Azospirillum brasilense: one gene and its partner. Each later gene encodes a partner of the first gene's protein in a complex. Links are inferred from orthologs where the notes say so. Each region holds a gene or a part of one and is shown on either strand. Other genes may lie near its edges.

Region 1 (3,702 bases):
CAGGGCCGGTTTGATCCGTGGTCCGGTCCATGCCCGCCCCGCCTTGCTTCACAAAGCACGGGGGATGGGCACGGGTCAACCGCCGCCGCCGGAGCGTCTTGCCCCTTCCGTCCGGATCAACCCGCCCGGCCCGCACGAAAGAGAACACTCCATGAACAAACATAGCAGAGAGAGTCCGTGCCGCCAACCGATTCCTTGGTGGCTCCCCAACATCGTCTCCCCGGCGCCTCTCCGCTCCCTCCCCGGCGTTCCCGCATCCCGCCCCTGCGTCCCACGCGGCCGGAAAGGGACGCGCGCCGGTGGCAATACGCCTGCGCGTGGCACATATCTGTCCGGGCTTTCGGAGCTTTTTTTGGCGCCTTCCCTTCCCCTCCGGTTTCGGCTAAGAACACTCCATGAACAAGCACATCAGTGTCCGCGGCGCGCGGGAGCACAACCTCAAGAACGTCGATGTCGATCTGCCTCGGGACGAGCTGATCGTCATCACCGGCTTGTCGGGATCGGGCAAGTCATCGCTGGCGTTCGACACGATCTACGCGGAAGGCCAGCGGCGTTACGTCGAGAGCCTGTCGGCCTACGCGCGCCAGTTCCTGGAACTGATGCAGAAGCCGGACGTCGACTCGATCGAGGGGCTGTCGCCGGCCATCTCGATCGAGCAGAAGACGACCTCGAAGAATCCGCGCTCCACCGTCGGCACGGTGACGGAGATCTACGATTACATGCGCCTGCTGTGGGCGCGGGTCGGCATCCCCTACTCCCCGGCCACCGGCCTGCCCATCGAAAGCCAGACGGTCAGCCAGATGGTCGACCGCATCCTGGCGATGCCAGAGGGCACGCGCCTGCTGCTGCTGGCGCCGCTCATCCGTGGCCGCAAGGGCGAGTACAAGAAGGAGATCCAGGACCTCCGCAAGCGCGGCTTCCAGCGCGTGCGCGTCGACGGCACGATGCACGAGATCGACGAGGTCCCGGCGCTCAACAAGAAGCTGAAGCACGACATCGACGTGGTGGTCGACCGCATCGTCGTCCGCGAGGGGCTTGGCAACCGCCTGGCCGATTCGCTGGAGACGGCGCTCGGCCTCGCCGACGGCATCGTCTTCGTCGAGAACGCCGAGACGCACGAGCAGACCGTCTTCTCGCAGAAATTCGCCTGCCCGGTGTCCGGCTTCACGATCCCGGAGATCGAGCCGCGGCTGTTCTCCTTCAACAACCCGTTCGGCGCCTGCCCGGCCTGCGACGGGCTGGGCAGCAAGATCTACTTCGACCCCATGCTGGTCGTCCCGGACGAGCGGCTGTCGCTGAAGAAGGGCGCCATCGCCCCCTGGGCCGGCTCCTCCTCGCAGTATTACGTGCAGACGCTGGAGAGCATCGCCAAGCATTTCGGCGTCGCCATGGACACGCCCTGGGAGACGCTGCCGGAGAAGGTCCGCCAGACCATCCTCTACGGTTCCGACGGCGCGCCGATCACGATGACCTACGACGACGGGCTGCGCAGCTACCAGACGAACAAGGCCTTCGAGGGCATCGTCAACAACCTGGAGCGCCGCTACCGCGAGACGGAAAGCGCCTACATGCGGGAGGAGCTGTCCAAGTACCAGTCCTCCCAGCCCTGCGAGACCTGCAAGGGCGCCCGCTTGAAGCCGGAAGCGCTGGCGGTCAAGGTGCACGGCCAGCACATCTCCCAGGCGGCGGAGATGTCCATCGCCGACGCGGCGACGTGGTTCAGCACGCTGAACGACCATCTGCGCCCGAAGGACAAGGAGATCGCCTACCGCATCCTCAAGGAGATCAACGAGCGGCTGGGCTTCCTCAACGCGGTCGGGCTGGAATATCTGACGCTCAGCCGCGGCTCGGGATCGCTGTCCGGCGGCGAGAGCCAGCGCATCCGCCTCGCCTCGCAGATCGGGTCGGGCCTGACCGGTGTGCTCTACGTGCTCGACGAGCCGTCGATCGGCCTGCACCAGCGCGACAACGACCGGCTGCTGGCGACTCTGAAGCGGCTGCGCGACCTCGGCAACACCGTGATCGTGGTCGAGCATGACGAGGACGCCATCCGCACCGCCGACTATCTGGTGGACATGGGCCCCGGCGCCGGCCAGCACGGCGGCACCGTGATCGCCCAGGGCACCCCGGCGGAGGTCCAGGCCAATCCGGACAGCGTCACCGCCCAGTTCCTCAACGGCACCCGCTTCGTGCCGGTGCCGGACCAGCGCCGCCCCGGCCACAAGGGCCAGTTCCTGGAGGTGAAGGGCGCGCGCGCCAACAACCTTCAGAACGTCTCGGCGCGCATCCCGATGGGCACCTTCACCTGTGTGACCGGCGTGTCGAGCGGCGGCAAGTCCACCCTGATCATCGAAACGCTCTACAAGGCGGTGGCGCGCAAGCTGATGGGCGCCCGCGAGCATCCGGCGGAGCATGACGAGCTGCTGGGGCTGGAGAATCTCGACAAGGTCATCGACATCGACCAGTCGCCGATCGGCCGCACCCCGCGCTCCAACCCGGCGACCTACACCGGCGCCTTCACCCCGATCCGCGACTGGTTCGCCGGCCTGCCGGAGGCCAAGGCTCGCGGCTACGGCCCCGGCCGCTTCTCCTTCAACGTGAAGGGCGGGCGCTGCGAGGCGTGCCAGGGCGACGGCGTCATCAAGATCGAGATGCACTTCCTCCCGGACGTCTACGTCACCTGCGACGTCTGCCACGGCAAGCGCTACAACCGCGAGACGCTGGAGGTCACCTACCGCGACAAGACCATCGCCGACGTGCTCGACATGACCGTCGAGGAGGGCAAGGAGTTCTTCAAGGCGGTGCCCGGCATCCGCGACAAGCTGGAGACTTTGGAGCGGGTGGGCCTCGGCTACATCCACATCGGCCAGCCCGCCACGACCCTGTCGGGCGGCGAGGCGCAGCGGGTGAAGCTGTCCAAGGAACTGAGCCGCCGCGCCACCGGCCGCACCCTCTACATCCTCGACGAACCGACCACCGGTCTGCATTTCGCCGACGTCGAGAAGCTGATGGAGGTGCTCCACGCGCTGGTCGACCAGGGCAACACGGTGCTGGTGATCGAGCACAATCTGGAGGTCATCAAGACCGCCGACTGGATCATCGACCTCGGCCCCGAAGGCGGGACCGGCGGCGGCGAGATCGTCGCCGAGGGCACCCCGGAAGACGTGGTGAAGGTCAAGCGGAGTTACACCGGCCAGTATCTGGCCCCCTACCTGAAGGCGAAGCCGAAAAGCCGGAAGAGGGCGTAAAGAAGGGCCGGGGTCATCCCCGGCCCTTTTCTTTTGACCGATTTTTGTCCCGGAAACAAAGCCGCCGCGGGGGCGTTTCCTCTTCATCGTTCGCCAAACAGGATGGAGACGGAGCATGTCCAGGACCATGATGTCCGGTGTGGCGCTGGCCTTCGGCGCGGCCCTGCTGGTCAGCGCCTGCGGGACCGACGAGTCCACCAGCACCACGACCACCACCACGACCACCTCGCCCGGCTACGGCAATTCCAGCCTGACCACCCCGCCGACCGGCGGCTCGACCACCACCGAGCGCACGACGACGACCAAGAGCGAATAAGGACTCTTCGTTTCGCTCCCAAATGAAACGGCCGGTTCCGCACAGGCGGGACCGGCCGTTGTCTTGCCGATCTTTTCCTCGTTCGTCCTACCAACGTACAAGTTTCAAGGCCTCCCCGCTCGGCTAGGATTCCGCCGC
Region 2 (4,493 bases), on another replicon or contig:
GCGCGGCAGGACCGCCGCCAAGTGCCAGCGCACCTCCGCCTGCTCGATGGCCGCGGCGTCGGTCAGCAGCCGTTCCGCGAAGGCGTCCAGCGGACGGGCATCGCCGCGCGACACCCGCTCCAGCGCGTCGGCGGCGCGCATCCGCACCCCGGCGTCGCCGTCGAACAGGCAGGCGACCAGTTCCGGCAGCCGGGCGGGATCGGCGGCCACCGCCTCCGCCACCGTCGGAATGTCGCCGAAGGCCCGCCGGTCACCGCCAAGCGCCAGGGCCTTCGCCAGGCCCCCGTCCTTGGACCCGCTAACCTTGGGCCCATTATCCGTGCTCATCGCCTCAGCGCCGCCCGAAGGGACGCGAGGGGATGTTCCGCCCGAACTTCGATCCGGCCTTCAGCGCGCTGGGCCGCGGCGGCGGAGGGGGCGGCGGAGGCGGTGGCGCCTCGCCCTTCGGCACGGCGCCGCCACCGGCCATCTGGGCGAGATCGCTCATCAGCCGGTTGACGCCGCGCACCCGCTGGGCCTCGTCGGCCCATTCGCGGGTGTAGACCAGCTTGTGGTCGGGCCGCAGCTTCATCAGGCTCATCTGCTGGCTGATGTAGGTCAGCAGCTTGGCCGGCTCGGCGTAGCTGTTGTTGCGGAAGGTCAGCACGGCGCCCTTCGGCCCGGCGTCCACCCGCTCCACCCCCGCCTGACGGCAGAGCTGCTTGATGGTCACCACGTCGAGCAGGTTCTCCACCTCGCCCGGCAGCTTGCCGAAACGGTCGATCAGCTCCGCCGCGAAACCGTCGATCTCCGCCCGGTCCACCAGCTCGGCGATGCGACGGTAGAGCGACAGGCGCACCGTCAGGTCGGGAACATACTCCTCCGGGATCAGCACCGGGGTGCCGAGGTTGATCTGCGGGGTCCAGGGCTGGTCCTCCGCCCCGCTCGGCACCTGCCCGTCCATGTTGGCGCGGGCGTTGGCGACGGCTTCCTCCAGCATGTGCTGGTACAGCTCGACGCCGACCTCCTTGACGTGGCCCGACTGCTCCTCGCCCAGCAGGTTGCCGGCGCCGCGGATGTCCATGTCATGGCTGGCCAGCTGGAAGCCGGCGCCCAGGCTGTCCAGCGTCTCGATGACGTGCAGCCGCTGCTGCGCCGTGCCGGTCAGCGGCTTGTTCGGCGCGTAGGTGAGGTAGGCGTAGCCGCGCACCTTCGACCGGCCGACGCGCCCGCGGATCTGGTAGAGCTGGGCCAGACCGAACATGTCCGCCCGATGCACGATCAGCGTGTTGGCGTTGGGGATGTCGATGCCGCTCTCGATGATGTTGGTGGCGAGCAGCACCTCGAACTTGCCCTCGTCGAAGGCGGTCATCACCTCTTCCAGCTCGCTGGCCGGCATCTGGCCGTGGGCGGTGACGATCTTGACCTCGGGCACCAGTTCGCGCACCCGCTCGGCGACCTTGGGCAGGTCTTCGACGCGGGGGCAGACGTAGAAGGTCTGGCCGCCCCGGTAATGCTCGCGCAGGATGGCCTCGCGCACCACCACCGGGTCGTAGGGCAGCACGAAGGTGCGCACCGCCAGACGGTCCACCGGCGGGGTGGCGATCAGCGACAGCTCGCGCACGCCGGACAGCGCCATCTGGAGCGTGCGCGGGATTGGTGTGGCGGTCAGCGTCAGGACGTGCACGTCGGCGCGCAGCTCTTTCAGCCGCTCCTTCTGCTTCACGCCGAAATGCTGCTCCTCGTCGACGATGACCATGCCGAGCTGCTTGAACTGCACGCCCTTGCCGAGCAGCGCGTGGGTGCCGATCACGATGTCGGCGGTGCCCTCCGTCAACTCCTGCTTGACCTTGGTCTGCTCCTTGGCGGTGACCATGCGGGAGAGCTGGACGATGCGCAGCGGCAGCCCGGCGAAGCGGGTGGTGAAGGTCTTGAAATGCTGGCGCGCCAGCAGCGTGGTCGGCACCACCACGGCGACCTGCTGGCCGCTCATGGCGACGAGGAAGGCGGCGCGCAGCGCCACCTCCGTCTTGCCGAAACCGACGTCGCCGCAGACCAGCCGGTCCATGGGACGGCCCGAGCCGAGATCGGTGAAGACCTCCTCGATGGCCTTCAGCTGGTCGTCGGTCTCCGGATAGGGGAAGCGGGCGGCGAACTCCTGATAGACGCCCTCCGGCGTGTAGACCGGGTCGGCCTTCTTCAGCATGCGCTCGGCGGCGATCTTCAGCAGCGCCTCGGCCATGTCCTTCAGGCGCTTCTTGACGCGGGCCTTGCGGCCCTGCCAGCCGGCCCCGCCCAGCTTGTCGAGCTGCGCGTGCGCGTCCTCAGACCCGTAGCGGGTCAGCACCTCGATGTTCTCGACGGGGACGTAGAGCTTGTCGCCGCCCTCGTAGACCAGCCGCAGGCAGTCGTGGGGGGCGCCCGACACCTCCAGCGTCTCCAGCCCGTCGTAGCGCCCGATGCCGTGGTCCATGTGCACCACGAGGTCGCCGGAGGCCAGCGCCGTGTATTCGGCGATGAAGTTGGCGGCCTTGCGCTTCTTCTTCGCCGCCGGGCGGACGAGGCGGTCGCCGAGGATGTCCTGCTCGGTGATGACGGCCATGTCAGCGGAGGTGAAGCCGTGCTCCATTCCCAGCACGATCATGCCGATGATGTTGCGGTCGAAGCGGCGGACGTCCTCGATGCTCTCCGCCGGCTCGAGCCCCGGAATGCCGTGGTCGCCCAGCACCGTCATCAGACGGTCACGGGAACCCGCGGAATAGCCGGCCACCAGCACGCGCCGCCCGTCGGCCCGCAGGGCGCGGATGTGGTCCTTCACCGCCTCGAAGACGTTGACGTCGGGCCGCGCCCGCTCCTCGGCGAAGTCGTGGCCGCGGCGCCCACCGGCGTCCAGCGTGCCCTTGATGCCCGGCGGCGTGCCGAAGGGCTGGAGCTGCGCCACGGCGTGGGCGGCGAACAGGTCGTCCCAGGCCTGGGCGTCGAGGAACATCATGCCGACCGGCACCGGCTTGTAGACCGGCGAGCCCGTCCGCTTCTCGATGACGATCATGCTCTCGCGAGAGGCGTGGAAGTCCACCACCTGGGCGATGCGCGAATCGCGCGCCTCCGTCGCCTGATGGTCCAGCGAGAGGATGGCCTTGGGCATGTAGGCCAGCAGCGATTCCATCGTCTCGTGGAACAGCGGCAGCCAGTGTTCCATGCCGCCGTACTTGCGCCCGGCGCTGATCGCCTCGTAGAGCGGATCGTCGTCGGTGACCGCGCCGAACAGCTCCCGATAGCCGGAGCGGAAGCGGGCGATGCCGGCCTCGTCGAGGAAGACCTCCGACATCGGCTTAAGGTCGACGCCGTCGCGCTTGTCGGTGGTGCGCTGCGACATGGGGTCGAAGCTGCGCACGGCCTCCAACTCGTCGCCGAACAGGTCGAGGCGCAGCGGCTCGTCGGTGCCCGGCGGGAACAGGTCTATGATGCCGCCGCGCACGGCGAACTCGCCCGGCTCGCGCACCGTCTGGGCGCGGGTGTAGCCGTTGCCGGCCAGATAGCGTTGCAGCTTCTCCAGATCGATCCGGTCGCGCAAGCGTGCCGAGAACACCGCGTCGCGGAAGGCGGCGCGGGGCGGCACCTTCTGCACCATGGCATTGACGGTGGTCAGCACGACCAGCGGCGGCGCGTCCGCCTTGCGCGCCAGAAGGCGGGTCAGCGTGTCGATGCGCTTCGCCACGATGCCGCCGTTGGGCGACACCCGGTCGTAGGGCAGGCAGTCCCAGGCCGGGAACACCTGAACCTCCAGCGCCGGCGCGAAGAAGGCCAGCGCCTCCGCCAGCTGGGCGGCGCGGGTGTCGTCGAGCGCGACGTGGAGGAGTCCGGCGCTCCCCGCCCGCTTGGCGAGGTCGGCGAGGACGCGGGCGTCATGACCGGCGGGGGCGCCGCCGACCAGAAGGCGGCCGGAGCGTCCCGGCTGCAACTGTTCGAAGCTGGGCAAGGATCGGGCCTCAGGACCCCTGACGGGGCGTGTAGCGGAACTTGGTCAACAGCTGCATGACGTCGGTGTCATGCTCGGCGGGCAGCGGCTCGCGCCCGGCGTACCAGTTGTAGAGGTCGGGGTCGCTGAGTTCGAGCAGCGCCTCGTAACGGTCGAGCTGCGCGTGGTCGAAGTCCGGGACATGGGCGTCGGCGAAGCTGCCGATCAGCAGGTCCATCTCGCGCATGCCGCGGTGCCACGACCGGAAGCGCAGCCGCTTGCGCCGGTTTTCCAGGGATTCGCCGCTCTCGGACAGGGTGTTCTCGTCGCTCATGCCATCCACGCCAAAAAGCCCCGGCCCCGGAAGATAGGGGGCGGAGCGGTCCACATCCACCCCCGCATCCTGCACACCGGCACGCCCCCGCGCAAACCGAAATGCCGGACGGTCCCCCGGAAGGAGCTTGATTCAACGCGCCAGCCACGCCTCCAGCCCGTCGCGCAGGTCGGCCCCCGGCGCCAGCCGGGCGAAGCGCTCGGTCTCCACCGCCAGCCCCTC

What was found.
Region 2: the proteins of uvrA (region 1) and mfd are in contact, whole or in part, in a crystal structure (PDB 4DFC), measured with the Escherichia coli proteins. The link is inferred for Azospirillum brasilense from one-to-one orthologs.

The regions. Positions count from the first base shown.
Region 1 is NZ_CP032346.1:581,616-585,317, forward strand. What follows is about bases 52-3,448. They hold uvrA (excinuclease ABC subunit UvrA), read left to right. Parts: upstream 52-395; coding sequence 396-3,248; downstream 3,249-3,448. Other genes in these bases: D3869_RS16740 (hypothetical protein), read left to right, coding at 3,364-3,448. Also shown: more of D3869_RS16740, read left to right, coding at 3,449-3,564. UniProt on the Escherichia coli protein: The UvrABC repair system catalyzes the recognition and processing of DNA lesions. UvrA is an ATPase and a DNA-binding protein. A damage recognition complex composed of 2 UvrA and 2 UvrB subunits scans DNA for abnormalities.
Region 2 is NZ_CP032345.1:376,502-380,994, forward strand. The notes cover bases 132-4,319. They hold mfd (transcription-repair coupling factor), read right to left. Parts: upstream 3,959-4,319; coding sequence 332-3,958; downstream 132-331. Other genes in these bases: D3869_RS33405 (ACT domain-containing protein), read right to left, coding at 132-327; D3869_RS02000 (succinate dehydrogenase assembly factor 2), read right to left, coding at 3,969-4,271. Outside these bases: more of D3869_RS33405, read right to left, coding at 1-131; D3869_RS02005 (crotonase/enoyl-CoA hydratase family protein), read right to left, coding at 4,404-4,493. UniProt on the Escherichia coli protein: Couples transcription and DNA repair by recognizing RNA polymerase (RNAP) stalled at DNA lesions. Mediates ATP-dependent release of RNAP and its truncated transcript from the DNA, and recruitment of nucleotide excision repair machinery to the damaged site.